Regions from separate parts of the Arthrobacter sp. AOP36-C1-22 genome, predicted to be linked through region 4. Evidence: riboswitches for the same ligand, from Rfam matches in the RefSeq annotation. Region 4 holds a riboswitch; each other region holds the start of a gene.
What was found. A riboswitch is a leader RNA that binds a small molecule or an ion and turns the genes downstream of it on or off. The one in region 4 is predicted to bind thiamine pyrophosphate.

Region 1: another riboswitch for thiamine pyrophosphate. It lies ahead of ACT3S6_RS02085 (3-oxoacyl-ACP reductase); the one in region 4 lies ahead of thiC (phosphomethylpyrimidine synthase ThiC).
Region 2: another riboswitch for thiamine pyrophosphate. It lies ahead of thiE (thiamine phosphate synthase); the one in region 4 lies ahead of thiC (phosphomethylpyrimidine synthase ThiC).
Region 3: another riboswitch for thiamine pyrophosphate. It lies ahead of ACT3S6_RS10350 (ECF transporter S component); the one in region 4 lies ahead of thiC (phosphomethylpyrimidine synthase ThiC).

Annotation. Positions count from the first base shown of each region.
Region 1 is NZ_JBQSWW010000002.1:93,801-101,087, reverse strand. Features, by position in the region: gene ACT3S6_RS02115 (alpha/beta fold hydrolase) at 1-36, opposite strand, end outside; gene ACT3S6_RS02110 (biotin/lipoyl-containing protein) at 39-368, opposite strand; gene ACT3S6_RS02105 (alpha-ketoacid dehydrogenase subunit beta) at 361-1,392, opposite strand; gene ACT3S6_RS02100 (thiamine pyrophosphate-dependent enzyme) at 1,385-2,416, opposite strand; gene ACT3S6_RS02095 (Lrp/AsnC family transcriptional regulator) at 2,573-3,046, shown strand; gene ACT3S6_RS02090 (LLM class flavin-dependent oxidoreductase) at 3,069-4,391, opposite strand; gene ACT3S6_RS02085 (3-oxoacyl-ACP reductase) at 4,394-5,158, opposite strand; TPP riboswitch at 5,483-5,578, opposite strand; TPP riboswitch at 5,636-5,745, shown strand; gene ACT3S6_RS02080 (ECF transporter S component) at 5,780-6,412, shown strand; gene ACT3S6_RS02075 (ABC transporter ATP-binding protein) at 6,409-7,287, shown strand, end outside.
Region 2 is NZ_JBQSWW010000023.1:29,241-36,527, reverse strand. Features, by position in the region: gene ACT3S6_RS12400 (uracil-xanthine permease family protein) at 1-305, opposite strand, end outside; gene thiD (bifunctional hydroxymethylpyrimidine kinase/phosphomethylpyrimidine kinase) at 427-1,926, opposite strand; gene thiE (thiamine phosphate synthase) at 1,923-2,597, opposite strand; TPP riboswitch at 2,654-2,754, opposite strand; gene ACT3S6_RS12385 (aldehyde dehydrogenase family protein) at 2,834-4,273, shown strand; gene ACT3S6_RS12380 (glycine betaine ABC transporter substrate-binding protein) at 4,379-5,293, opposite strand; gene ACT3S6_RS12375 (ABC transporter permease) at 5,339-6,190, opposite strand; gene ACT3S6_RS12370 (quaternary amine ABC transporter ATP-binding protein) at 6,191-7,287, opposite strand, start outside.
Region 3 is NZ_JBQSWW010000016.1:50,699-57,985, forward strand. Features, by position in the region: gene ACT3S6_RS10325 (Na+/H+ antiporter subunit D) at 1-385, shown strand, start outside; gene ACT3S6_RS10330 (Na+/H+ antiporter subunit E) at 382-1,050, shown strand; gene ACT3S6_RS10335 (monovalent cation/H+ antiporter complex subunit F) at 1,047-1,313, shown strand; gene mnhG (monovalent cation/H(+) antiporter subunit G) at 1,310-1,708, shown strand; gene ACT3S6_RS10345 (DUF4235 domain-containing protein) at 1,715-1,984, opposite strand; TPP riboswitch at 2,054-2,180, shown strand; gene ACT3S6_RS10350 (ECF transporter S component) at 2,234-2,854, shown strand; gene ACT3S6_RS10355 (ATP-binding cassette domain-containing protein) at 2,859-5,297, shown strand; gene ACT3S6_RS10360 (aminodeoxychorismate lyase) at 5,304-6,194, opposite strand; gene cls (cardiolipin synthase) at 6,311-7,287, shown strand, end outside.
Region 4 is NZ_JBQSWW010000007.1:40,068-47,354, reverse strand. Features, by position in the region: gene ACT3S6_RS05865 (PadR family transcriptional regulator) at 13-540, shown strand; gene ACT3S6_RS05860 (alpha/beta fold hydrolase) at 537-1,412, shown strand; gene thiC (phosphomethylpyrimidine synthase ThiC) at 1,631-3,430, opposite strand; TPP riboswitch at 3,427-3,534, opposite strand; gene ACT3S6_RS05850 (globin domain-containing protein) at 3,622-4,803, opposite strand; gene ACT3S6_RS05845 (RrF2 family transcriptional regulator) at 4,892-5,332, opposite strand; gene ACT3S6_RS05840 (hypothetical protein) at 5,358-5,840, opposite strand; gene ACT3S6_RS05835 (phosphomannomutase/phosphoglucomutase) at 5,837-7,252, opposite strand.

The sequences.
Region 1 (7,287 bases), on a different contig from region 4:
CGGCCGGTCCGCGCCGGTGTTTTCGACCGGGGCCACGATCAGTCCTCGTCCAGGTTGGCGCTCAGACGCACCCGGCGCTTCGGGGCGGCTTCCTTGGGTACGGTGCCCACGATGCCTGCGGTGTCGTCGGGGACCTCGAAGACGATCAGGTCCTCGCCGACGTTGATCGTGTCGCCGGGCTCGCCGTGGATGCGCAGCACCTTGCCGGCCTGCGGGGACGGCAGCTCCAGCGAGCTCTTGGTCGTTTCGACCTCGACGAGCGGCTGGTTGCGCTCGACCTGGTCGCCGACGGCCACCAGCCATTCGAGCACGGTCGCGTCGATGAGGCCTTCACCCAGATCGGGCAGCGGGAAGGAAATTTCAGCCACGGCGGTACTCCAATACTCGTTGAATGCCGAACAGGATGCGGTCGATGTTGGGGATGTACTCGTCCTCCAGGTCACCTGAGGGATACGGTACGTCGAAACCGGTCACCCGCTCAACGGGTGCCTTGAGCACCCCGAAGCAGGACTCGGAGACCAGCTGGGCGACTTCGGCGCCCAGCCCCGCGGTCCGCGGGCCCTCATGGACGACGACGGCGCGTTTGGTCTTGGAGACCGAGGCGGCCAGACCGGCGGCGTCGATGGGCTTGAGCCAGCGCAGGTCCAACACCTCGATGCTGATCCCGTCCTCTTCGGCCAGTTCGGCGACCTGCAGGCAGCGGGCGACCATGGCGCCCCAGGCAATGAGGGTCAGATGGCGGCCTTCGCGGGCGATGACCGAGCCCTCCAGGTCCCCGGGGTTCTCGGTGTCGACCTCGCCCTTCTGCCAGTAGCGGGACTTCGGCTCCATGAACATGACCGGATCGGGCATGAGGACCGACTTCTTCAGCAGGTGGTACGCCTGGTGCGGGGTCGAGGGGGAGACGACCTTGAGCCCGGGGACGTGGGCGAAGAGCGACTCGAGGGACTCGGTATGCATTTCGGGGGCGCGGATGCCGCCGAAGGAGGGCACGCGCAGGGTCACCGGCATCGGCAACGTCCCGCGGGAACGGTAGTTCATCCGGCCCAGCTGGCAGACGATCTGGTTGATCGCCGGGTAGGCGAAACCGTCGAACTGTACTTCGGGGATCGGATGCCAGCCGGCCATGGCCAGCCCGATGGACATGCCCAGGATGCCGGATTCGGCCAGCGGGGTGTCATAGACGCGGGTGCTGCCGTGTTTGGCCTGCAGCCCGTCGGTGATGCGGAAGACGCCGCCGAGGCCGCCGACGTCCTCGCCGAAGATCATCGAGCGCGGGTCTTCGGTCAATAGTTCGTCCAGGCCGCGGTTCAGGGCCTTTTGCATGGACATTTCGACGACGGTGTTCTCCATCGGACGCTCCTGCACGGTTGCGGTGGCCGGGTTAGACATGTTCGGATTCCTCTCGCCAGTTCGCGGCCTGGGCTGCTAGTGCTTCGGTGGGTTCCTGGAAGACGAAGTCGAACATCTCCGTGCCCGGGCGGGCGTCGAGAGCGTCGACTCCGAGGCGGACCTGCTCGACGAATTCGCCGGCCTGCTCGCTGATGTCGGCTACCGTCGCGTCATCGAGGGCGCCTGCTTCACGCAGGGTCGCTTCGAGGCGGTTCAGCGGGTCCTCGCCGCCGTCACGACGTTCATCGTCCAGGCTGCGGTAACGGCCCGGGTCATCGGAGGTGGAGTGCGGTCCGCGGCGGTAGGTCATGGCCTCCACCATGGCCGGACCGTTGCCTGCCCTGCCGTGTTCGACGGCGGCACGTACGGCGCGGACCACGGCGACGACGTCGTTGCCGTCGACCTGGATCGAGGGGATCGCGTAGCCGGCCCCGCGCGCGGCAACGGAGCCGCCGGCGACCTGGCGTTCGGTGGGAACCGAGATGGCCCAGCCGTTGTTCTGCGTGAAGAAGACCACCGGGGCCTTGTAGACCGAGGCGAAGTTCATGGCCTCGTGGACGTCGCCCTGCGAACTGGCGCCATCACCGAAGTAGGTGAGCGCGACGTTGCCGGTGCCATCGACGGTCTGTCCGTGGGCCCAGCCCACGGCGTGCAGCACCGAACCGGCGACGACGGCCTGGATGGGTGCCACATGGGTTTCGGCGGGGTTCCACAGGCCACCATGCCAGGAGGCCTTATGGGTGGACATGTACTCGACCATGTCGACCCCGGCGGCCAGGGCGACGCCCATTTCGCGGTAGGTGGGGAAGGCGAAGTCGCGGGCGAAGTCCAGCGCGTAGGCGCTGCCCACCTGGGCTGCTTCCTGGCCCAGTTCCGGGGCGTAACCGGGCAGGATGCCCTGTCGCTGCCAGGCGATGGCGGCGACATCGAGCTGCCGCGTGCGCACCATGAGGGAATACAGCTTCAGTAGTTCATCGGTGCCGAGCTCGTCGGCGTGCGGCTCGAGCCGGGGTGCATCGGTCATGTTCGACTCCCTGGGGGTGTGGTTCGGTGGACTTGCTCCGACCGTAATGACCCGGAAGTTCATGCGCAATACGCCGATGGTTGGACCAACAATCTGCGCAGAGTGTCTATAGTTAAGAATGATCAACTGTGCACATTGTATAGCTAGGAGGGGTTAGTGAAGATCGACGAATTGGACGCCAGGATCCTGGAGGAGTTCTCCTCGGACCCACGGATGTCGGTCCTGGAGGCCTCCCGGACCCTGGGGGTCGCCCGGGCCACGGTGCAGTCGCGGCTGGATAAGCTCACCCGTGAAGAGGTGGTCACCGGCTGGGGACCGCACCTTTCGGCCGAGGGGCTCGGATACCCGGTGCGCGCCTACTGTTCCCTGGTGATCCACCAGGATGCCGGTCACGACGGTGTGGCCGCCGCCCTGTCCGAGGTCCCCGAGGTGCTCGAACTCCAGACCGTCTCGGGCGAGTCCGACCTGATGGCCACCATCGTGGCCACGTCCAACGACGACCTGCAACGGGTCCTGGACGCGATCATTGCCACCCGGACCGTGCTGCGCAGTTCCTCGCTGGTGGTGCTGAACTCGCCCATCGCCCTACGCATGCTGCCGTTGGCCCGCGCCGCCGCCCAACGGGGCTGAGCCCTGAGGGGCCGGTGGCGGCTTAGGCCACCGGCCGCTCCAGCCCCAGATGCCCGCGCAGGGTGTCGGTCGAGTATTCGGTGCGGTAGAGCCCCCGACGTTGCAACACCGGCACCACCCGGTCCACGAACTCCTCCAGGGAGTCAGGCAGCATCGGCGGCATCAGGTTGAAGCCATCGGCGGCCCCCGAAACGAACCAACGTTCGATGGAGTCGGCCACCTGCTCCGGGGTCCCCACCATCGTGCAATGGCCGCCTCCTGCGGCCAACCGGCCCAGCAGTTGCCGCACCGTGGGACGTTCGGCCTCCACGATGCGCAGGATCGTGGCGTACCTGCCCTGCGGGCCGGTGAATTCACTCGCCGGTGGCAGGGTCGGAACCGGTGCGTCGAGGTCCCAGTCGCGGCAATCCTGCCCGATGAACATCCCCAGCTGGGCCAGCGACTGTTCGGTGGGCAGCAGGGCGTCCACCTCGGCCTGCCCGGCCAGCGCCTCGGCCTCGGTGGACCCCAGGAAGGTGACCAGGCCGGGCATGATCGCGACCTTGGACGGGTCCCTGCCTTCGGCGGCAATGCGCCGCTTCAGGTCCGCGTAGTAGTCCTGTCCACTGGCCAGATCGTAGGCCACCGCATAGATGCCCTCGGCATGGCGTGCCGCCAGCTGGCGGCCGGACTCGGAGGCCCCCGCCTGGAACAGGACCGGCCGGCCCTGCGGGCCCCGGGGCACGTTCAGCGGCCCGTCGACGCTGAAATGCTCGCCGTCGTGGTTGATGGGTCTGACTTTCTCGGGATCGGCGAAAAGCCCTTCCCTGTCGGCCAACACGGCGTCGTCGGCCCAGGAATCCCATAGTCCCAGCGCGACGTCGATGAACTCGGCCGCCCGGGCATAACGCTCGGGGCTGGCCGGCATGGCATCCATTGAGTGGTTGCGTGCCTCGGCGTCGAACATCGAGGTCACCACGTTCCACCCGATGCGCCCGGCGCTGATGTGGTCCAGCGACGCGAGCATCCGTGCCGCGTGGTACGGGGTGTAGAAGGTGGTGGAGACGGTGGAGATCAGCCCGATGCGGCTGGTGTTCCGTGCCATGGCGGCCAGGGCCGTCAACGGTTCGAAGAACCACCGTGGACCCACTGACGGATTCCCTGCCGAATGCCCATCGGCGAAGAACACCGCGTCGAACAGGCCGGTCTCGGCGGTCCGGGCCAGCCGTTCGTAATGCTCGATGTCCCCCAGCTGTTCGACCGCTGAGCCCGGGTGGCGCCAGGCGGCCTGGTGGTGCCCGCAGGCGTTGAGGAAGGCGTTGAAATGTAGTTGGCGTGGTGCTGTGTCGCTGCTGTGTGCGCTCATTATTAGTTCATCACCAGTCCGCCGTCGACCACCAGGTTCTGTCCGGTGACCGCACGGGCCCAGGGGGAGGCGAAGAACAGGATGGCGTCGGCGAATTCGGCGGGGGTGGTCACCTTGCGCAACGGGGTGGAGGAGGCGATGAAGTCGAAGACCTCCTCGGGGGTGGCGGCGCTGGCATCGGTGGTCCGCAGCAGGCCGCCGGAGACCATGTTCACCGAGACCTCGTGTTGGCCCAGATCGGCGGCGAGTGTGCGGGTCAGCGCCAACAGGGCGGCCTTGGAGGCGGTGTAGTCGTGGTACGGGACCACCGGGTTTTGGAAGAGGTTGGTGCCGATGTTGATGATCCGCCCGAAGCCGTGTTCGCGCATCCCCGGCAGGGCGGCCTGGGAGGTGTTCAGGGCGCCGCGGACACTGCCGGAGAACTGGGTGGTGAACTCCTCCCACCCAATGTCTGCGGCCGAGGAGCGGGCCTCGCCGTTGAAGGAGAAATCGGCCAACGCGTTGTTCACCACGGTGGTCACGGGGGAACCGAAATGGGCCTGGGCGGTCTCGAGCATGGTGGCGACCTGTGCCGGATCGGTGACATCCGCCTGGACGGCCAGGGCGCGGTCGGGCCCCAGGGTGGAGGCGAGCTCCTGAGCGGCCTGGGCGGATTGGCGGTAGTTGATGATGACGCGGGCGCCTTGCCCGGCGAAGGCCGTCACGATGTGACGGCCCAAACCGCGGGCGCCTCCGGTGACGAGGACAAGCTGGTCGGAGAGGTTCATCTGGTCTCACTTTCATGGCTGCCGAGGGCAGGGGGTGGTGGAAATGGCGAGGGGGCCCCGGAGGCGGAGTCGCCCGGGGAGAGTAAGGAATGGCGCGGCAAGCACTGTGGGCAGCATCGTTCACGTGCTGTCCTGCCCGACGGCGGAGAGCAGGCTTCGGGCAGGATTCTTGGTTGCGGTGCAGCTGGTGGGCAGACGCTAAACGCCTGGCCGGGCGGGTCCTCGACAAGCCGCCGGACGCCAGGGCGGACGCAACCTGGACAAGCTGGTACCGGGCAGTGGGGCAGCGGTCCGGCAGGACCTTCCAAAATGGGGGTCTAGGTGGAGAAACACCTGCAACATCCCTTCGCTAGTTCGAACTAGATCAGGTTCAACGGGTGTTCTCTCAGCCAGGAAATCGTGGCACCCCGTGTCACTGCACCACAGCCTACACACGTGACGTGGCGATTCGACAACTTCGTGTCCCCGTGTACAGTCTGTGCTGAACACGGGAGTCCGGTGAGCCGGGCTGAGAGGAAGCTGATCAAGCTTCGACCGTCGAACCTGATCTGGGTCATGCCAGCGCAGGGAGGCAAAACTCTGAATCCCGTGCCCTGTTCACTCAACGGAAGGGGCACGACAGTGCACTCGACAACGCCGCCATCCACCACGCCAGTACCGGCGCGGGGACGCTTTTCCTTCGACCTCAAGGACCTGGTGCTCATCGTGGTCCTGGGGGTCGTCTTCGGGTTCCTCTACTGGGCCCTGGTCCAGGCATCGGCCGGGCTGACCCTGCTGATGGGCCCGTTCGGGGACCTCTCCTCGCATCTACTCTTCGGCGGGTGGCTGATCGTCGCCCCGATCGCCGTCGCCATCATCAGACGCCCCGGCGCCGGGATCCTGGCCGAGGTCATCGCCGGCGGGGTGGAAGTCGTTTTCCTCGGTTCAACGGCGGGGCCGATGCTCTTCCTCGTGGCCGCCATTCAGGGTCTGGGCAGCGAACTGCCCTTCGCCCTGCGCCGCTACCGGTCCTTCAGCTGGGGCGTGTACGCCTGCTCGGGGCTGCTCGGGGCCGGGCTGGCCTTCGCCGTCTCGGCCTTCCGCTTCGGATGGTACGGGCAGGACTTCTTCGTCATCCGGCTCGTCGTCCAACTGCTGTCCGGTCTCATCCTCGGCGGGCTGCTGGCCCGCCGGACGGTCAACGCCCTGGCGAAGACCGGCGTGGTGGACAACTACGCCATCGGACGCGATCTGCCCACCACCGGGGGAGCATGAAACCGGTGGGCGCGGCGGTGATCGCGCTTCAGGAGGCCACGGTGCACTACCCCCGGCGGGCGGCACCGGTGCTGCAGGAGGTGTCGCTGGGCCTGGACGCCGGGGAGCAGGTCATCATCCTGGGCCCCTCGGGGGCCGGGAAATCCACGTTGCTGGCGCTGATGACCGGGGTCATCCCGCATTCGGTGGCGGCCCGCACCACCGGCCGGGTCCTCGTGGCCGGCCAGGACACCGCCCACAGCAGTGTTGCCGAGCTCTCCCGGACCGTGGGCGTCCTGGCCCAGGACCCCGAATCGGCGATGTGCATGCCCGATGTGGACCGGGAGATCGCCCTTCCGCTGGAAAACCATGCGGTGGCCCCACCCCGGATCGACGCCCTGATCGACGCGGCGCTGGAACACATCAACGGAACCGGGCTGCGAGGCAGATCCACCCGGCAGCTCTCCGGCGGTGAAGGCCAACGGGTGGCCCTGGCGGCCAGCCTGGTCGCGGAGCCCCCGGTGCTGTTGCTCGACGAACCCACCTCGATGCTCGACGCCGAGGGCATCTCCTCGGTGCGCCGGGCCATCGACCGGGCCGTGGAAACGCGCGGCCCCGCCGTCGTGCTGGTGGAACACCGCATCGACGAGTACGCGGGAACCGACGGCGTCGCGGGGCTCCCTGCCCGGGCCATCGTGCTCGATGCCGCAGGAACCCTGCTGGCGGACGGCCCCACGCCGACCGTGCTGGAGCAGTGGTCCAGACGGTTGGTGGCTGCGGGGTGCTGGACACCGCTGGACACCGAACTGCAGGCGGCCTTCGGCACCGGGGGAGGGCTGGCCTGCCCGATCATCCGGGACCGACTGCTCGGGTGGGCGCAGGACCGGCCCACGGTT
Region 2 (7,287 bases), on a different contig from region 4:
GACATGGCGGCGGTCACCGGGGCGATGAACGCGAAGGAGGAGCCCAGGTAGCTGGGTACCCGGCCGGCGGTGATGAGCAGGAACAGCATGGTCCCGACCCCGGAGAAGAACAAGGTGGAGGTGACCGGGAAGCCGGTCAGCGCCGGTACCAGCACGGTGGATCCGAACATGGCCATCACGTGTTGGACGCCGATGCCGGTGGTCTGGAACCAGTTCAGCCGTTCATCGGGGGCCACCACGGTGCCGGGTCGAATCGTTGTGCCGTCGCCGTGGACCGTCCAGCCGAAGCCGGGGAAATTGCTCATGGGTGTCCTCCATCGGGGCCCTGCGGGTTGGTGGGGCCTCACCGGTGCGGGGCCCCACGGAATCCTACCGCCCCCGACCCCGGGGCGGCGGGGTCGGGCCCCCTGCCGGGGTGCGCCGGCATCAGCCGATGGCCGCCACCGGCATGGGGAGGGAGGCCGATCGCGGGGCGGCGTCTTCGGGGGTCTGGGCGAAGAAGGACAATTCCTGCCGGCTCGATTCGTCGAAGGCGCGACGCATCCCGGCCAGGGTGGTGGAACCCGCCCGCAAGGCCACCTTCTGGACCAGCGCGATGGCCTCGCTGGTGGCTTCGTCGAACTCGGGGGAGGAGTAGGCGGCGAGCCAGTCGGCATAGGGGTGGCCCGGGTGGGCCGCGGCGGCCAGCCGCTGGCCGATGTCCTGGTAGAGCCAATAACAGGGCAGGATGGCCGCCACGAGCTTGGGATAGGAATCGCCGGAGGCCACCAGGTGGTTCAGGTAGGCCGAGGTGGTGGGGCTGGGTTCCGGATCGGGGGCATCTCCGAGCCGGTGCAGATGTAGATTCGCCTCCTCCTCGAGGGCGCCGACGGCCCCGGAAGCCCAGAACTGCTGCTCTTCGCGGTTCGGCGCCAACTCGGCGGCACGGGAGAGGACCCGGGAGTAGGTCCGCAGGTACAAGGAATCCTGGGCCAGATAGAAGTGGAAGTCCTCCGAGGGCAGGGTCCCGTCCCGCAGCGCACGGATGAACGGCAGATCGTCGATCCCCGAACGCAGCGGTGCCAGATCGTTCCACCAGGTGCCCAGCAAGGCCCCCGTCGTCGGGATCGCCGCACCGTCCCAGAGCGCCCCGAAATGATTCACCGGACCATGTCCTTCGCCGACCTCGAGTTCATCGGCACGGTGCAGGGCGCCTTCAAGCCACCCGCGGGCCAGCCGCAGGGCATCCCCCCAGTCCCCGCAGCGGGCCCACAGGGTAGCCAGCGCCGCGGAGAGCGAGCACCCGGTCCCATGGGTGTTCGGGGTGTCGATGCGGTCACCCTCCACGGCAGCCATGACGCCGTCGGGGCCCACGAGGGCATCCGGGCACCGGCTGCCGGTGAGGTGGCCGCCCTTGGCCAGGACCAGGACAGAATACCGCCTCGCGAGCCGGGCTGCCTGGTCCAGGACGTCGTCCCACCGGGTGCAGACCGGCTCCTCGAGCAGTGCCGCCAATTCCGCGGTGTTCGGGGTCAGGACATCGGCCCACGGGAGCAGCCGACGCAGGGCCTCCTCGGCGTCGTGCTCCAATAAGCGGTCCCCGGACGTGGAGATCAGCACCGGGTCCACCACGACGGTGGTGCCCGGGCGGGTACCCAGCCAGGCGGTGGTGGCTTCGATGACCTCGGCGGAGGCCAGCATGCCGATCTTCACCGCATCGATCCGGATATCGGCGGCGACCGTCTCAAGTTGCCGGGTGAGGAATTCCGCCGGAGGGGTATGGACCCCGGTGACCCCCCGGGTGTTCTGGGCGGTCAGTGCGGTGATCGCCGCCATCCCGTAGCCACCGCAGGCGGCAATCGATTTCAGGTCGGCCTGGATCCCGGCCCCGCCGGAGGGGTCGGCCCCGGCGATGGACAGGATGTTGGGGGTGTTCGGGGCGCTCATGCGGTCTCCGTTCGTGCTGCCCGGGTCCATTGCTGAACCAGGGCGGCAGCAGAGTCCCGGGGTTCGGCGGCGGAGCAGATGGCCCGCACGACGGCCATGCCGATGGCCCCGGCGGTGTGCGCGTCCGCGGCGTCGCCGGAGCCCAGCCCGCCGATCGCCACGCAGGGCAGCGGGGCCCGGGAGATCAACGAGGCCAGGCCGGGGAACCCCAGCGGGGTCGGGTGGTCCTTCTTGGTGGGCGTGGCCCGGACGGCCCCGGTGCCCAGATAGTCGATGGTGCCTGCCGGCAGTTCCGCTACTGCCGCGAAGTGGTCCTCGGTGCTGGCGCTGAGCCCCAGCACGGCATCGGGTCCGATGAGGGACCGGACGAGTTCGGCGGGCAGGTCCTTCTGGCCGATATGGACCCCGTCCACGCGGATCCCTGCCGCACGGGCCGCCAGGTAGACGTCCACCCGGTCGTTGAGCAGCAGCAGGGCCCGGCCCGCGGTGTGTTCGGCGCAGGCGGCCGCCTCGGCCAGGAATTCGCGGGCGGACAGGTCCTTGCAGCGCAGCTGGATGGTCCCGACCCCCGCGGCGACGGCCTCGGCCACGATGGTGGCCAAGGGCCGTCCGGCCGTGCTGGTGGAGTTGGCGACGAGGTAGATCCCGCTTCCGGGAACCGGCGCGCTCATGCGAGCACCGCCTCAACAAAGCAGTCGGTGGGTGAATGGGCCAAGGTGGGCGCATGTTGGTGCATGGGCGACATCCCTCCGCTAGTACGAACTAGATCAGGTTCTTGCCGGGTGTGCTCTCAGTCCGCGCCGGTGGCGGACACCCCGTGTCAGTGATCGTGAGCCTACAGTCCCCCACTGGGGGCGGCAAACCCACCGGCTGCCCCGCCGGCGGTGTCCACGTTAGTGTCGTACCCATGGCCATGAACCGACGTTCCCGTCCCCCAGCAGTTTCCGCGCCCGTCGTGCCGGCGGGCCCCGACGCCGAACTCCCGGCCACCGCGGCCCGCCGGCTGCGTGATGCCGCCGACTCCCGGCTGGCCCACCCCCGCAGGTTCCGCAGCGCCCAGCTCAAGGCACTCGAACGGCTGATCCAGGATCAAGAACAGACCCTATGTGACGCGTTGATGACGGATCTGGGTAAACCGGCGGCCGAATCCCGGCTGACCGAACTGGATCGGGTGAAGGCCGAAATCGATCATGCCCTGTTGCACCTGGGCGACTGGATGGCGGATGAGGCGGTGAAGGTCCCGCTGTCGCTGCAACCGGCGTCGGCCCGCGTCCAGGCGCGTCCGTTGGGCATGGTCCTGGTGATCGCCCCCTGGAACTATCCGGTCCTGTTGCTGCTCGGCCCGCTGGTCGGTGCCCTGGCGGCAGGGAACACGGTGATCCTCAAACCCTCCGAACTGGCTCCGGCCACCTCGGCGGTCATGGCCGCCCTCATCCCGCAGTACCTGGATCGGCGCGCTGTCGCGGTCCTGGAGGGGGCCGCGGAGACGACGAGCGAACTTCTGGAGATGGACTTCGACCACATCTTCTACACCGGAGGCGAACGGGTCGGGAAGATCGTGGCCCGGGCCGCGGCGGAAACGCTGACCCCGGTGACCCTGGAACTGGGCGGGAAGAGTCCGGCGGTGGTCGCCGACGGGAACTTCCCCGCCATCGCCCGGCGGTTGGCCCACGGGAAGTTCATGAATGCCGGACAGACCTGTGTCGCCCCGGACTACGTCCTGGCGGTCGGGGCCACGGCGGCGGCCGAACTGGAAAAGCAGCTGCCCAAGGCCATCGGCGCGTTCTATGGGAAGGACCCCTCGGGCAGCAAGGACTATGGACGGATCATCAACGCCTCGCACTTCGAACGTCTGGAATCCTATCTGGGGCAGGGACGGGTGGTGGCCGGGGGGACCAGCGACGCGGAGGCGAGGTACATCGCCCCCACGGTCCTGGCTGACGTCGACCCGGCGGCCCCGGTGATGACGGAGGAGATTTTCGGTCCGATCCTGCCGATCATCCAGGTCGACCGCTTCGATGATGCGGTGCGGTTCATCAACTCCCGCCCCTCACCGCTGGCCGCCTACCTGTTCAGCGAACGCCCGCGCCTGCACACCTCCTTCGAGGACCAGGTGCGGGCCGGGGCGATCGCCCATAATGTGTGCAGCATGCACCTGGCGGTCCCCGCGCTGCCCTTCGGCGGGGTGGGGGCCTCGGGGACGGGGAACTACCACGGCAAATTCGGGTTCGATACCTTCAGCCAGCAACGTCCGGTGCTGTCCAAGACCGCGATGCTCGATACGTTGCGGGCCGTCTACCCGCCCTTCGGCTGGGCCAAGCGGAAGATCATGCGTTCGATCGGCTGATCCGCCCGGCCGAGTGCCCCGACAGACGAAGGGCCCGGACCGCATTCAATGCGGTCCGGGCCCTTCGCTACGGTCGGTGCCATGGCACCTGCCGATGGATCGTGGCTACTTCTCGGTCAGCGAATCCACGTAGTCCTGGTTCTCGGAGATCCACTTGTCGACGATCGGTCCGTAGTCATCGGTGTCCGTGTCGTTGAACATGGCGTTCTCCAGGGAGAACAGGTGGTCATCGTCGATCGTGAAGTCGTTCAACCACTCGGTCAGTCCCGGGTAGGTGTCGGCGAAGTCGGCGTTGCCGTAGGAGGTGATGGTTTCCGCGTCGCCCATGGCACCCTTGGGATCCTTCAGATCCTTGATCGGGAACTCGTCGTAGGCCCAGTGCGGGCGCCACAGGGTGACGACGATGTCCTCATCGGCGTCCGTGGCCTTCTTCAGCTGGGCCAGCATGGCCGGGGTGGAGGAGGTCTTGAAGTCCATCTTCTCCAGGCCGTAGTCCGGGATGGCCGCCTTTTCGGTGGTGTCGGTCAGCCCGGCGCCCGGGTCGATGCCATAGATCGTGTTGCCGAACTTGTCGGCATTGGCCGCCAGGTCCTCGAGCGAATCGATCGGGGCGTCTTCGTTGACCGCGATGGTCAGCTTGGCATCGTCGTACCAGGTGCCCAGCTTGGTCATGTCGTCGCCGTACTTCTTCAAGTACTTCTTGTGCGTCAGCGGCATCCAGACGTCCATGGTCAGGTCCAGGTCACCGGAGGCGACACCGGCGAAGACCGGGCCGGCATCGGCGTCGGTGAGTTCGACGTCGTAGCCCTTCTTGTCCAGGATCTGCTTCCAGAGGTTGGACACGGCCACGCCTTCGTCCCAGCCGGCCATGACGCCGATGTTCAGCGCGGCCTGGTCGCCGTTCTCAGGCGAGTCGGGGACCTCGGATTCGCTGCTTCCGGTGTCGCCGCTGCCGCAGGCGGTCAGCGCGAGGGCCGCCGTGGCGGCGATCCCCATCATTGATGCGAATTTCCTTTGCATTGTTCATTTCCTTTCTTCGCGCCCCGCCAGCGGGGCGTAGGGTCGTTAGCCGTTTTTCGCCGGCACGTTGGATTGGCCCAGGGAGGCGGTGATGCGGTCCAGGAAGATGGCCAGAATGACCACCGACAGACCTGATTCGACACCCAGGGGAGTGTTCAGGGTCGTCAGGGAGGCGTAGACATCCTTGCCGAGACCACCGGCGCCGACCATGCCGGCGATGACCACCATGGACAGGGAGAGCATGATGACCTGGTTGATGCCGGCCATGATGGTCGGCAGCGCCAGCGGGATCTGGATCTGGCGCAGGATGCGTCCCGGGGAGGCGCCGAAGGCCTGGCCGGCCTCGACGACCTCGGTATCGACGCTGCGGATCCCCAATTCGGTGAAGCGGGTGCCCGGCGCCATGCCGAACACGATCGTGGCCACGATTCCGGGAACGACGCCGATCCCCAACAGCAGGATCGCCGGGACCAGGTAGACGAAGGCAGGCATGGTTTGCAGGAAGTCCAGGATCGGCTTGACGACCGCCGAAACGATCTTGGATTTGGCGGTGAGGATGCCCAGCGGAACACTGATGATCACCGCGACGATGCTGGCCACCAGGACCAGCGACAGGGTCTCCATCGAGTGCTCCCACTGGTTCATCCCGTAGATCAACAGCAGTCCGATGACCGTACCGATGGCCATCTTCCAACTGCGCAGGAGCCAGGCCAGCAGGGCCAGCACGAGGATGACGACCCAGAACGGCGGAGCGGTGAGGATCCACGCCAGCCCGTCGTACCAGTTCTGGAAGAAGGACTTGATGAGGTTGAAGAGCCCGCCGAGGTTGGCGATGAACCAGTTGAGGACCACTTCGCCCCAGTGGCCGACGGGAATGCGGAATAGCTGATCGGTCATTTAGAGGGCACCTCCTTCGTCGTCGGATGCAGCCGCGGGGGCATCGGTGTCTTCCGGCTGGTCGGCGGCGACCACCGGGACGCTGCTGGTGGTCGAGGGGACGTTGCCCAGCGCGGAGAGGAGGGTGGCGCGGGCGATGGCGCCGATGAGCCGGCCCTCGTCGTCGACGACCGGCAGGGGTACCGGCGACTCCACGGAGCGGCCGAACAGGTCGTTCAGCGCCGTCTCGGCGGTGACCGGGTCATTGCCGACGGTGATGATTTCTTCCAGGTCGGTACCTCCGCGTTCGAGCAGGCCCATCACCTCGCGGTCGCGGACGGCTCCGAGCAGCTTGCGCTGCCGGTCCAGCACGAAGGCGGCCGAGGTCTGCAGTTCGCGCATGGTCCGCAACGCATTGCGGGCACCACCGGAGAGGTTGACGACGGAACGCGGGGTCTCCATGACCGTTCCGGCGGTGAGCACCCGGGTCCTGTCGACGTCGCGCACGAAGGCTGAGACGTAGTCGTTCGCCGGGCGGGTGAGGATGTCGTCGGGGGTGCCGATCTGGACGATCTCCCCGTCGCGCATGACCGCGATCCGGTCCCCGAGGAACATGGCCTCGTTCAGGTCGTGGGTGATGAAGACGATCGTCTTGCCGAGTTCGGCCTGCAGTGAGGCCAACTGCTCCTGCATATCGCGACGGATCAGCGGGTCGAGTGCCGAGAAGGCCTCGTCCATCAGCAGGATGTCGGTTTCGGAGGCCAGGGCGCGGGCCAGGCCCACACGCTGCTGCATGCCGCCGGAGAGTTCGCTGGGGTATTTATCGCCCCACCCCTTGAGTCCCACGACGTCCAGGATCTTCTGGGCCCGGGTGGTGCGCTCCTGCTTCGAGATGCCCTGGATCTCCAGCGCGTAGGCTGCGTTCTGCATCACGGTGCGGTGGGGCAGCAGGGCGAAGTGCTGGAAGACCATGGAGATGTGCTTCTGGCGGACCTGGCGCAACTTCTTGGCCGAGACCTTGGCGATATCGGTGTCACCGACGACCACCGAGCCGCTGGTCATGGGCCAGAGCCCGTTGAGCATGCGGATCAGCGTCGACTTGCCCGAGCCCGACAGGC
Region 3 (7,287 bases), on a different contig from region 4:
CCTGCTGGCCGGGGCCCTGGTGACCTCCCTGCTGACCCTGTTGGCCGTCGCCCGGGTCTGGAACCGGGCGTTCTGGCGTCGCGCCGAGGACGCCGAGGACGCCGACCCGATCCTGCTGATCGCCGCGGAGGAGGCCCGCCGTCCCGCCACCGGGACGACCGGCGTCAAAACCCAGCCACATCGCCTGAGCGGACGGGGGGATGCGGCCGTGCTGCCCCCGACCATGGTCTTCGCCACCGGGGTGCTGGTGGCCCTGGGGGTGGCCCTGACCATCTTCGCCGGGCCGCTCTTCGACCTGGCCGACCAGGCCTCGCAGCAGATGCTCGAACGCACGCCCTACATCGAGGCCGTCCTGGGCGCCTCCGAGACGGGAGGCGGACGATGAGCCCGCACCGGCATCCGCGTCCGGCACGGCCCTCGGAACTGCTCACCGGGGCCCGCAGCGCCCGGGCCAGGGCACGACGGCGTCGTGCCCGCTTCCTGATCGAACTTCCCCTGATGTTGTGGCTGGTCCTGGTGTGGGGCGCCCTCTGGCGGGACTTCAGCCCCGGGAACCTGATTTTCGGGTTCGTCATCGCCCTGGGGGTGGTGACGACCTTCAAACTGCCTCCCGTGGAGCTCTCCGGCCGGTTCAACCCCTGGCAGGGGCTGGTGTTCACGGTGTTGTTCCTGCGTGAAATCGTGCGGGCGAGCATCCAGGTGGTGCTCGTGGTCCTCCGGCGCGGGCCGAAGGTGCGCAACGCGGTCATCGGCATCCGCATGCGCAGCCAGGAAGACCTCATGGCCACGGTCCTGGGGCATGTGCTGACCCTCATCCCGGGGTCCTTCGTCGTGGAGATCGACCGGACGACCTCCACGCTTTACCTGCACGTGCTGGACATCAACACCGTCCAGGAGGCCGAGGACTTCCGGCGGCAGGTCAGGTCCATCGAAGCGAGGATCATCCGGATGATGGGCAGCCGGGAGGAACTGGCGGCCCTGGACGCCGAGGGCCCCGCAGGCCCCGACCCCGCAGCACGAGCGAACCGATCGATGAAGGAGCACCCATGATCATCGTCGCTGCCTGGATCGCCGGGGTCGCCCTGGCGCTTGGCGCCGTCATGGCACTGATCCGGTTGGCCAGGGGCCCGTCGATCCTGGACCGGACTCTGGCCCTGGACGTCCTGTTGATCATCATCCTGTGCGGACTCTGCGTGGACATGGTCGTGAACCGGCATCTGAACCACATCGTGTTCATCGTCGTCGGGTCGCTGGTGGCCTTCATCGGTTCGGTCACCATCGCCCGCTACGTCACCGATCGGAGGGGGCAATGATCGTGCTTGGACTGACCGAGGGCGGGACGCTGGACCAGGTCCTGGACTGGATCGTGGTGATCAGCATGGTCTCCGGGGCTCTGCTGTCCGTGGCCGCAGGCATCGGCCTGCTGCGTTTCCCGGACCTCTTCTCCCGCATGCACGCGGCCACGAAACCGCAGGTCCTGGGATTGTTCCTGATGCTGCTCTCCGTCGCCCTGCAGATCAGGGCCTGGTCCGCGGTGCCGATACTGGTGCTGGCCTGGTTCTTCCAGCTGCTCACCGCCCCGGTGACCGCCCATATGGTCGGTCGTGCCGGCTACCGGACCCGGCACCTCAAACAGGAGACGCTGGTCCTCGACGACCTCAATGAAGTGGTCTCCGAGGCCCAGCGCCGCCTGGACGAAGGCCGCTGACGAGGATCAGACCTCGTCGGCCGTGTGGTTGAAGCGGGCAATGGCCCGCTGCGTGCCACGGTTGGTCAGGACCTGGATCACTGCGGACACCACGGCGGAGACCACAGCGAACCCGAGCGCATGACGCATCGATGCCTCGGCCTGGGCTTCCTTGTCGTTCGGCTTCGGGGGGTTCTCTCCGGTGACCTTGTACCAGATGGTGTCCACGAGCTTGCCGCCGACGAAGCCGACGCCGATCGACACGACCGCGCCGACGATCTTCAATAATGCGTTCACGAACGATTCTCCCGTCGGTAGGTGATTACCTGCCCAGCATAACGCGCTGTAGACTCGGCCCTACTGAATCACCTACGACAGGGGAGCGTCGCCGACCGGCCACGGCCGGAATCTTCGACGCTGAGAGTGCGGAACACCGCAGACCCTCGAACCTGCTCCGGCTCGTACCGGCGAAGGGAGTCGAGAATCTCAGGACCCGCGGAACCGCCGCGGGGTCCTCCCCTCCTTGGACCCAAGGAGGAACACCACATGAGCAGCACCCTCTCGGCGGCACCGACCGCCCGTTACACCTGGCGCGTCGTGGACATCGTCGTCGCCTCCGTCATCGCCGTGGCCTCCGGGGTGATCTTCTGGGCCTGGAACACCACCCACCACGCCTTCGACTTCATCTTCGTGGCCTTCCCGCCCTCATCCGCCCTGCTGGCCGGAATGTGGCTCTTCCCCGCCGTCCTGGGGGCACTGATCATCCGCAAACCAGGGGCCGCACTGTTCTGCGAGATGGTAGCCGCGGTCGTTTCCTCGCTCCTGGGCTCCGAATACGGCTGGACGGTCTGGGCCTCGGGGATCATCCAGGGCCTCGGCGCCGAAATCGTCTTCGCCGTGCTGCTCTACCGCCGCTGGTCGCTGCCGGTGGCGCTGTTCGCCGGGCTGCTGACCGGGATCTTCGGTGGAGTGAACGACGCCTTCGTCTTCTCCTGGTTCCCCGACTACACCGAGAGCATGAAACTGGCCTATGTGGTGTTCATGGCCATTTCGGGCCTGGTCATCGCCGGATTGGGATCCTGGGCACTGACCCGGGCCCTGTCGCGAACCGGGGCCTTGTCCTCGATGGCGTCGCGGAAGGCCGCCCAGGAACGGGTCCTGGGTTGAACCGATGACACATGATGCACCGACCGGGGCCCGGGGCCCTTCACCGGCCACCGGGGTCGGCGACGTCCGCGCGGCGGCGGTCAGGGCCAGCGGTTGGGGATGGCAGCATGCCGGACGCGAGGAGCCCGCCGTGCTGGGGCTGGACCTGGACATCGACGCCGGGGAGAAGGTGTTGCTCGTCGGCCCGTCTGGGGCCGGTAAATCGACCCTCATGCATGCCCTGGCCGGGGTGTTGCAGGACGATGAGGACAACGCCTCCGCAGGGGAACTGCTCATCGATGGCCGACCCGCCGCGGCCGCCCACGGCCGGACCGGGCTGATGCAGCAGGACCCCGAGACCCAGATCGTCCAGGCCCGGGTGGGGGACGACGTCGCCTTCGGGGCGGAAAACCTTTCGGTGGATCCGGAACTGATCTGGCCCCGCGTCATCGAATCCCTGCACGCCGTCGGGCTCAGCCTGCCCCTGGACCACCCCACCTCCTCCCTGTCGGGGGGACAGAAGCAACGACTGGCCCTGGCCGGGATCCTGGCCATGCGCCCGGGACTGGTCCTGCTGGACGAACCCACCGCGAACCTCGACCCCGAGGGGGTGCTGGAGGTCCGTGACGCAGTGATCGACGCCGTGGGCGCCAGCGGGGCGACGATGATCATCGTCGAACACCGGCTGGCGGCCTGGGCCGACGCCGTGGACCGCGTGATCGTCCTGGAGCCCGGCGGCGGCATCGCCTACCAGGGCACACCGGCCCGGCTCTTCGCCCCCGGACCCATCCGGGACCGGCTCATCGACGCCGGGGTCTGGGTTCCCGGCCACACTCCCGTGCTGCCGGCCCGGCTGAAGCCGGCAGCACCGGCCGCCGGCCTGTTGAGGGGACGGGGGTTGGCCGTGTCCAGAACGGCCCAGGGTCCTGCCGCCGTATCGGGTCTTGACCTGCGGATCGACGCCGGGCAGGCGCTGTGCATCACCGGGGCCAACGGGGCGGGCAAATCAACACTGGCGTTGACCCTGGCCGGGCTGCTGCCCGAACGGGCCGGCAGCGTCGCCGCCCTGCCGGGCCTCAGCGGCGACCAGGGCGCCGCGGGGGCCTCCGACCCCGGGGACGCCGACCGGCCCTACCGGTGGCGGGCCGGGGAACTGGTCGCCCGGATCGGCACCGTCTTCCAGGAGCCCGAGCACCAATTCGTCACCGCCACCGTGCGCGAGGAACTGGCCTTCGGCCCACGACGGGCCCGCAGACCGGGGTCGAAGACCCGGCTGTACACCGACGAGGAAATCACCGGACGGGTCGATGAGCTGTTGGACCGGTTGGGGCTGAGGCATCTGGCCGAGGCGAACCCGTTCACCCTCTCGGGAGGCGAAAAGCGCCGGCTGTCGGTGGCCACCGTGCTCGCCGCCCGCCCCCGACTACTGATCCTCGACGAACCGACCTTCGGCCAGGATGCCAATACCTGGAGGGAACTGGCGCTGTTGCTGCGCGAACAACTCCAGGACGGCGTCGCCGTCGTCGCGGTCACGCACGATGCGGGCTTCGCCGCCGCCTTGGGGGCCTCCACGGTCGAGGTCGTCGCCGATCGACGCCCCTGCCGGGAACCGGGCAGGACCACACCGCAGGGCCCGGACCCCACCACCGCCCGGGCCTCCGGGGGGATGCCGGGGCTGGAACCCGATGCCGGGGCCCGGGCGAGCTTCTTCGGGCGGTGCAACCCGTTGGCCAAGCTTGCTGCGGTGGTGCTGGCCACGGTGCCGTTGATCGCCTCTCTGGACCTGGTGACCTCCAGCATCGTCGTCCTGGCCAGCCTGCTGCTGCTCCGGCTCGGGGGGATCGCCCCGGGACGCTTCCTCCTGCGGGCGTGGCCTTTACTGGTGGCGGCGCTGTTTGCCGCCTGGGGCACCGCGCTGGTCGGCAACGATGCCGGCGCGGTCCTGCTGGACCTGGGGGTGGCCACGATCAGCGAGGGGTCCCTGGTCTCCGGGGTGGCCACCGGACTGCGGATCTTCGCGGTAGCGGTTCCCGCGGTCATCGTCCTCTCGAGCACCGACCCCACCGATCTGGCCAATGCCCTGGCCCAACAAGCCAGGCTTCCGCACCGTTTCGTGTTGGGTGCCTTGGCCGGGATGCGCCTGATCGGGCTGCTGGCCGAGGAATGGGTGACGTTGGGCATGGCCCGCCGGGCCCGGGGCGTGGGCGCCCAAGGAGGATTCGTGCAGCGTCTGCGGGCCAATGCGGGGCAGAGCCTGGGGCTGATGGTCCAGGCCATCCGCCGCGCCTCGCGGCTGGCGGTCACGATGGAGGCCAAGGGCTTCGGCGGGACCCGCCGCACCTGGGCGCGGACCGCCACCTTCTCCTGGCGGGACGGGGCCCTGGTGGCCGGAGGCCTGTCCCTGGGGGCGGTGGCCACGGCCGCCGCCCTGCTCACCGGCGCCTGGAACCTCGTCTGGGGCTAGCCGGTCCTAGCCGACGGCTTCGAGCAGGGCCGCCAGTTCGGTGCCCAGGGCCCGATCCCGGGAGATCGGGGTGCCATCGATCGAGGTGACCGGGGCCAGCAGCCGGAGGCTGGAGACCAGCCATACGGCGTCGGCATCGAACAGGTCCGCCGGTTCCAACGGGCCGTAGCCCAACGTCCAGCCGGCGGCTTCGGCGGCCGCGAAGATCGCGCCCTGGGTGGTTCCGGGAAGGATTCCGGTCTCCACCATCGGGGTCACCAGCTGCTTGACCCCGTTCACTCGGGTGGCCAGCAGCACCGTGGAGGTCGGCCCCTCGAGCACGCGTCCGTCGCTGGAGGTGAAGATGACGTCCTCCGCCCCCAGTGTGTGGGCATGACGCAGGGCGGCCATGTTCACCGCGTAGGAAAGCGTCTTGGCGCCCTGGAGCAGCCACGGGGCCCGTTCGGCCAACGAGGAGTCGTAACCGCGGTCCAGGAGCACGACGGCGACACCCTCGGTGCGTTGGCGGCGTCCGGACTCCGGGGCGGGGGAGACGGTGACCCAGGCGGTGCCGTGGGGCTGGTCCTCCGGGCCCCGGGTGGCGACCAGTTTCACCACGGCCTCATCGGGGTCCTCCGGGTCCGCGGTACGCTCCTGGTCATACCGGGCCACCGCGGTGGCGATGGCCGCCCGCCAGGACTGCTCCCCGGGCAGGTCCAGGTCGCAGCTGGCCGCCGAGCCCCTGAGCCGGGAGAGGTGGGCGTCCAGTTTCCGTACGGCGCCGGCGGTATACAACATGGACTCGAAGACCCCGTCGCCGCGGATGACCCCCTGATCGGTGACGAGCAACTGCGCGGCGGAGGCATCGGCGAGGCGGCCGGCCGGCCTGGAGGGGTCCAAGAACACCAAGACTGTCATGGGCCAAGAATACCCTTGCGGTTTGTTCCTGCCACTAGGCTTGGACCGTCCCGACATCGTTGAGAGGTGCGTCCTTGACCGAATCGCTGTTCCTTTGGCAGAACCTTCCCGGATGGATGGTGTCGCTCCTCTGGGTGGTCGACCTCGGGATCCGGATCGTCATGCTCGGTGTCGTCCCCGGGAACCGGCGGCCGACCACCGCGATGGCCTGGCTGCTGTCCATCTTCTTCTTCCCCGTCGTCGGCCTGGGTCTGTTCCTGCTGTTCGGGAACTTCAAGCTCTCGCAACGCCGGATCGACCGGCAAACCGACGTCAACCAACGGGTGATCGATGCCACCGCGACCCTGGACGTGGACAACGGCCCCCCGGACGCCCCGGAGTGGGTCCGGTCGGCGATCGAACTGAACCGCAACCTCGGGGCCTTCCCCCTGCAGGAAGGAAACCAGTTCGATTTCATCACCGATTCGAGCGAATCGATCCGCCGGATGACCGAGGCGATCAACCAGGCGAAGGACTACGTCAACGCCCAGTTCTACATCGTGGGCGACGATCCCGAGCTCACCGGCCCCTTCCTGACGGCGCTGGAGGATGCCGCCGACCGCGGGGTGCGCGTCAGGTTCCTCTTCGACCATCTGGGCACCATGCGCACCGAGGGATACCGCGAGTTGTTACGGCGTCTGCGCGGCAGCGGCATCGAATGGCGGCGGATGCTTCCCATCTCACCGCTGCGCTGGAAGTGGCGGCGCCCGGATCTGCGCAACCACCGGAAGATCCTGGTCATCGACGGGGAAACCGCCTTCACCGGGAGCCAGAACCTCATCGAGCCCGGCTATAAGCGCAAGTCCTCGCATAAGCTCGGCCGCGAATGGATCGATTTGATGGCCCGCGTCGGAGGACCGATGGTCACCGGCCTCGACGTCGTCTTCGCCACGGACTGGTCGCAGGAGACGGACGAGTACCTGCTGGAGGACCTCAACGAGGGCGGTGTCCCCCTGCCTTGCGGGACGACCACCGGACAGATCGTTCCCTCCGGACCGGGATTCGAGTCGGAGAACAACCTGCGCCTGTTCAACACGCTGATGTATTCGGCCAC
Region 4 (7,287 bases):
CATGATGGACACATGATCCTCGCACGTTTGATCCTCGGGCTCCTGAGCTTGTCGCCGATGACCGGCTACGACCTGAAGAAGCATTTCGACTCGAGCATCAACCACTTCTGGAATGCCGATAAGGCACAGATCTACCGCACCCTGGCCCAACTGGTGGACCAGGGCCTGGCCACGGTCCGGACCGTTCCGCAGGAGAACTACCCGGCGCGCCAGGAGCACCACATCACCGAGGCGGGGCGGGCGGCTTTGCAGGACTGGCTGACCGGAACGCTGGACCGGCAGCCCGCCCGTGAGCCCTTCCTGGGCCGGATCTTCTTCTCCGGGGAGCTCGAGCGCCACGAGGTCCTGGAACTGCTTGCGGCACGTCGCACCGAGGACGAGGACCTGCAGCGGTCCTACCGGGCCCTGCGCGCGGAATTGGACGAGGCCGCCCTGGCCGACCGACGCGGCTACCTGATGGCCGCCACGCTGGACCACGGCATCGCCCACGTCGGTGCCGAACTGAACTGGCTCGACTCCGTCGAAGGGAATCTGCCATGAACGAAAAGCCCACGGTGCCTCCCTCCGTCGGGGAACGCCCCGATCCGGCCGGCTACCCGGAGATCCACCCCCCGGTGCGTCCCCGCACGGACGGCAAACCAGCCCAGACGCTGGTCTTTCTCCATGGCGGCAACGTGGCCAACTGGATGTGGGATCCCCAGGTCAAGGCCTTCCCTGCCTATCGGATCTTCACCCCGCATCTGCCCGGGTTCGGCGGCCGGGCCGATGAGGACTGGCGCGGGCTCGATAGCGCCGCGGATGACGTCGCGGCCTTCATCGCCGAAGAGATCGAGGACGGCCGGGTCCACCTGGTTGGCCAGTCCCTGGGCGGCGTCGTGGGCCTGCGTGTACTGGCCCGGCATCCCGAGCTCTTCGCCAGTGCCCTGTTCACCGGGGCAGGGATCCGGCCGGTGGGGGCGGGAACGCGGTTATCCACGGCGGCGCAACTGCGATTAGGGGACGCCGAATGGTTCTGGAAGGTCCAGGCCGGGGCCTTCGGGATTCCCGCGAACTCCCGCAGGCTCTACTCCGAACATGGGCTGACCCTGCGTCCGGACAACATGAAGGCGATGCTGGACGAGGTCCAGGCGGGCGGCCTGCCCGACGGGCTGGGGGACTACACCGAACGCCTGATGATGGTCGCCGGGGCCCGTGAACCGGCCCTGGTGCGCAAGGGATTCGCCGATGTGGCCGCGGTTCGCCGGGACACGGTCTTCCGTCTGGCCCCGGGGCTGCACCATCAATGGAGCGTCGAGGATCCGTTGTTCTTCAACGCGATGGTCCGCGCCTGGATCGAACGCGGTGAGGTCCACCCCCGGCTCGGGCGGGTTCCCGGGCTCCACCAGGCAGACCCGGATCCCGCTGGAGACTGATTGGTCTGGATCGCGGTCTCCGCAAGGCTTCGCTGCGTCAGGTGCGGACGCGCCGTATCACCTCCGGGCCGTGGACGGCTACATGACATAGTCCATATACCGACGACCGCTCCGGGCAACCGCCTGCGTTCCTGCCAGGGGAGCAGCTGCAGAAGTTGCCCGGAACGTTGGAGGCGCCCGTTGCCTCCCGTGCGGACGCCGTCGTCGTACCCGGTGGATCAGTCGGTGCCGTTGCCGACGGGGATCGTCGCCTGGAGGTAGATGCTGGACCCCGAATCCGCGAATTCACGGCTCTTCGCCTGCAAACCGGCTTCGATGTCATCGGCCAGTGCCCGTTGGCGTTCGGTTCCCCCGAACTCCTCGCGGATGTCCTGGGAGATCCGCATCGAACAGAACTTCGGCCCGCACATGGAACAGAAGTGCGCGGTCTTGGCCGGCTCCGCAGGCAGCGTCTGGTCGTGGAACCGCTGGGCCGTGGCCGGATCCAGACCCAGGGCGAACTGGTCGTTCCAGCGGAACTCGAAGCGCGCGGCCGACAGGGCATCGTCGCGGGCCGTCGCCCCGGGATGCCCCTTGGCCACATCGGCGGCATGCGCGGCGATCTTATAGGTGATCACCCCGGTCTTCACGTCGTCCTTATCCGGCAGCCCCAGATGCTCCTTCGGGGTCACATAGCAGAGCATCGCCGTGCCGTAACGGGCGATCTCGGTGGCCCCGATGGCGCTGGTGATGTGGTCGTAGCCGGGGGCCGTATCGGTCACCAGCGGACCCAGGGTGTAGAACGGCGCCCCGTCGCAGAGCTCCTGCTGACGCTCGACGTTCTCGCGGACCAGATGCAGCGGGATATGTCCGGGTCCTTCCACCATCACCTGCACGTCGAACTGCCAGGCCCTGCGGGTCAACTCGGCCAGGGTATCGAGCTCAGCGAACTGGGCGGCGTCGTTGGCATCGGCCAGGGAGCCGGGGCGCAGCCCGTCACCGAGGGAGAAGGCGACGTCGTAGCGGGCGAAAATGGCGCAGAGCTCGTCGTAATGGGTGTAGAGGAAGTTCTCCTGGTGGTGGGCCAGGCACCACCCGGCCATGATCGATCCACCGCGGGAGACGATGCCGGTGACCCGGTCGGCGCTCAAGGGCACATGGCGCAGCAGCACCCCGGCATGAATGGTCATGTAGTCCACGCCCTGTTCGCATTGCTCGATGACGGTGTCGCGGAAGATCTCCCAGGTCAGTTTCGATGCATCCCCATCGACCTTCTCCAGCGCCTGGTAGATCGGCACGGTGCCGATGGGCACCGGGGAATTGCGGATCAGCCATTCGCGGGTGGTGTGGATGTCATCGCCGGTGGACAGGTCCATCACCGTATCGGCGCCCCATTGGGTGGCCCAGGTGAGCTTGTCGACCTCCTGGGCGATCGAGGAGGTGATGGCCGAGTTGCCGATGTTGGCGTTGATCTTGACCAGGAAGGCCTTGCCGATGATCATCGGCTCGGATTCGGGATGGTTGATGTTCACCGGGATGATCGCCCGTCCGGCGGCGACTTCGCGGCGGACCAATTCGACGTCGCAGTTCTCGCGCAGCGCCACATAGCGCATCTCGTCGGTGAGGGTGCCCTGTCGGGCGTAATGCATCTGCGTGACGGTACGCCCCTGGTGCGAGCGCCTCGGTACCGGGGTCGTGCCGCTCCATTCTGCCGAGGCGGCCCCGCGACGCACGGCGGACCGGCCGTCGTCGTGCAGGGTGCGTTGGCGACCGGCGTATTCGGCGGTGTCACCCCGGGCGGTGATCCATCGGGTGCGCGGACGCGGGAGGCCGACGGTCGGTTCGGAGCCCGGACCGGCGGTCCGATACGCCAGATGGGGCTCGTTGGCGCTGCCGTCGGGGGAATCCGCCAGGCAGATCGCGGTGACCGGGACCCGCAGGCCGTGTTCCGGATCCTCGATCCACTGCAACCGGTGCTGTGGGTGCTGTTCCCACGCGGTGGCGGACGGGGTGGTGGGTTTTACTGTGGAATCGCTCATTTGAGCCCTCAACTTCCTACGCCGGCATGACCCGGACAGGTTCGACGGTCGCGAGCGGTGGCAGCTCGATCTCAGCCCCTCCTGGGGCACCCGTGTGGACGTTGCGAGCGTAACGGAGCGGCCCGCGATCTGGCTAATCCAGTTCGCGGGCCGCTCCGGTGTGGCGCCCCTCCGGGGCAGCGGGCTCGTGCCTAGGCGGCAAGCCAGAGGTCGGGACCGAAGACCTCGTAGTGGATGTTCCGCGGGGCCACGCCGGCGGCGATGGCCTGGCTGCGCACCGCACGCATGAATGGCAGCGGACCGCAGAGGTACATCCGGGCATCCTCGGGCAGCTCGACGCCGGTCAGGTTCATGAACCCCTCGACGGCCTGCAGGTCCGCGGTGGTGCCGGTGGTGTCCTCGAGCCACAGGCGCATCTCGACGTTGGGCAGCTGCTCCACGGCGGCGAGCATCTGGTCCTTCAGCGCCCAGTTCGATTCCATGGCCTCGGCGTGGAGCACCAGCACCTGGCGGTCCGACCCGGTGGAGACCAGCGACTGCAGGGCCGAGGCGCTCGGGGTGCACCCGATGCCGGCGGTGGCGATGATGATCGGCCCGCCCTCCATGTCCAGGGTGATGTCACCGTAGGGGTTGGACAGTTCCACGACGTCGCCGACCTCGAGATTGCGGTGCATGAAGGGGGAGACCTCCCCGCCTTCATCCAGCTTGGTGGTCAACACCCGCTCGGTGGTGGATTCGACGTTGTCGGAGAGGGAGTACTGGCGGCACTGGCGCAGCCCGTCGGCCAGCGGCACGCGGATGCTCACGAACTGGCCGGGCTTGGCCACCGTGACGGCGGTGTCATCGGCCGGCTCGAAGCGGAACGTCATGCAATCCTGGCCGGAAGCCTCCGTGGAGGTGACCTTCCATGGGGCGTAGATCCGGTCGTTGGCCTGTTCGGCGTAGAGGCCCTTTTCGATCTTGACCAGGGCGTCGGCCATCAGCCAGTAGACCTCGGACCAGGCGGCGACGACCTCTTCGGTGGCTGCTTCGCCCAGATCCTCGGCGATGGCCGCGAACAGGTGGTCGAAGACGATCTGGTACTGGTCGGGCTGGATGCCCAGCGACGTGTGCTTATGGGCGATGCGGGACAGCACTGATTCGGGCAGCGATTCGGGGTGTTCGATCAGGTGGGAGGCGAAGGCGGCAATGCTGCCGGCCAGGGCCTGTTGCTGGGCTCCGTTCTTCTGGTTGGCGCGACTGAACAAGCCGTCCAGGAGTTCAGGACGTGCCGCAAACATCCCGGCATAGAACTTCTTGGTGATCTCACCGATCCGTTCGCCAATCACGGGAAGTGTCGCCTGGACGACGGGGCGGGACGTTTCTGAGAGCATCGAATCTCCTCGAGGTCGAATTACTTGCGTCTGATCCGCAAGTATTATGATACATTTCTACACCTTGTAGAAAACTGGGGCAAATCGGCTATCGCGAGATGGGAAAAGGAAGGGGGACCAGCGCCGGGGAGGACGCCAGATCGCGGATCGACCAGTGGTCCAGCTCCTGGTAGAAGGCCTCCTGGGCGCGCGCCAGGGCTGTGCGGAGCCGGCAACCGGCGATCAATGGGCAGGCGGCCGTGCCGTCGTCGGTGGTGCACTGGGCGAGATCGCCCTGCCCCTCGAGGCTGCGCAGCAACGTGCCGGCGCCGAGGGACAGCCCCGATTCGTTGATCTGCACGCCACCGGTGCGCCCGCGTTTGACGTCGATGTGTTTCAACTGGCCGAGCTTGTGCACGGCCTTGGAGACCTGGTTGTAGGGGATGTCGATCGCCTCGGCGATCTCCCGGGTCCTCAGCAGGGGATCGGACCGGGCGGCGAGCAGCATCAGGATGCGCAGGCACACATCGGAAAAGGCGTTGATCTTCATGATGTCGACGCCCGGTCCCCACGGATCAGGCCCAGATCCTCAAATCAGCTGGTTCGGGGGTGGGCTCCTGGAAGGTCCACTCGCTGCCTTCGGCGGCGGGGGAGGCATAGGGCTGGATGATGGCCACTGCCCCGCCGAGGCTGTGCTCCGCTAGGGCATGGACGGCGTCGACATCCTCCTGCAGCAGGGTCACATCGGAGACCAGGGCCACGGCCACGAAGTTCTCACGCTGACCGATCAGCAAGGTGACCAGGTCATCCATCATGACTTCGGCATCGATATCCGCTTCGGGATCCTCGTCGTCCTCATCGGGTTGGACCGCCAGCAGGCGCAGTTCCCCTTCGGCCTCGCCGTCGGGCTCCAGGCCGATGGCGAAGGGCAGGAAGACCCCGTTGGTTTCAAGCTGTTCGCGGGCGACGCCCAAGGCGGTGCCGAGCACCTTGTTCAGGTCCTGGTGGGCGGCCTCACCGAGTTCGGCCAGCCGGTTTTCCGTGGGGTTTTCGCTCATGCATTGCTCCTGACAAGGGTGAGGACCGCGTCGCGGACGCGTTCCATGGTCGGGGTGTCTACGGCTTCCCCGTTATAACGGAGGAAGGGTTCGGTGTTGGAGGGGCGGAGGTTGAACCAGAAGGATCCGTCCGTGGCCTTCACCGTGGTGCCGTCCAGCCTATCGACCACCGTCTCCGGGGTCGAAAAGCTCTCCAGCACCCGGGCCACGGCCGCGTCCTTGTCCTCGACCTCGGAGTTGATCTCGCCCGAGGAGAAATACGGTTCGTATTCGGCGGCCAGATCTCCCAGGGCACGGTCCTGGGAGCCGAGGGCGGCCAGCACATGCATCGCGGCGAGCATGCCGGTGTCCGCGTTGTAGAAATCGCGGAAGTAGTAGTGGGCGCTGTGTTCGCCACCGAAGACGGCCCCCTCGGCGGCCATGACCGCCTTGATGAAGGAGTGGCCCACCCGGGTGACCACCGGCCGTCCGCCGTCGTGTTCCACCAGTTCGGGGACCGCGCGGGAGGTGATGAGGTTGTGGATGATCACCGGGGTCTGCTCGCCGGCGGCCTGCGCCCGGGCGATTTCACGTCGGGCCACCAATGCGGTCACCGCCGAGGGGGACACCGGCAGACCTGCTTCGTCGATGACGAAGCAGCGATCCGCGTCGCCGTCGAAGGCCAGACCGATATCGGCGCCGTGTTCGAGGACGGCGGCCTGCAGGTCCTTGAGGTTCTCCGGTTCCAGCGGGTTCGCCGGGTGGTTGGGGAAGGTCCCGTCCAATTCGAAATACAGCGGCACGATCTCCAGTGGAAGGGCCGGCAACAGGTCATCGCCCAGGACCGCGGGAGTGGTCATGCCGGCCATCCCGTTGGCGGCGTCGACGACGACCTTCAGCGGGCGGATGCCCGAGAGGTCGACCAGGGAGCGCAGGTAGGCGGCGTAGTCCTCCAGCACGTCCCGGGTGCTGATGTCCCCCTGGGGCGCGTCCCCGGAGACCGGCAGGCCTTCGGCGAGGTAGGTCTGGGCCAGATCGCGGATCTCATACAGGCCCGTATCCGAGGAGACCGGCACGGCACCGGCCTGGGCCATCTTCATGCCGTTATAGGCCGCGGGGTTGTGGCTGGCGGTGAACACGACGCCGGCGGCATCGAGTTGGCCGCAGGCGAAGTAGAGCTCATCGGTGGAGATCAACCCGAGCAGGCAGACCTCGGCCCCGCGGTAGGAGGCCCCGCGGGCGAAGGCGGCGCTGAAGGCGGGGGAGGAGGGGCGCATGTCACCGCCGACGAGGACCTGTTTGCCGGCCAGGGACAGGACGTCGACGAAGGCGGCGCCCACGGCCTCGACGATCTCCTCATTGATGGTTTCGCCGACGATGCCGCGGACGTCGTAGGCCTTGAAGGAAAGGGAAAGATCAATCTCGCTGCTCACGGGGTCGAGCTTAGCCGTTCGGGGCGTATCCACGC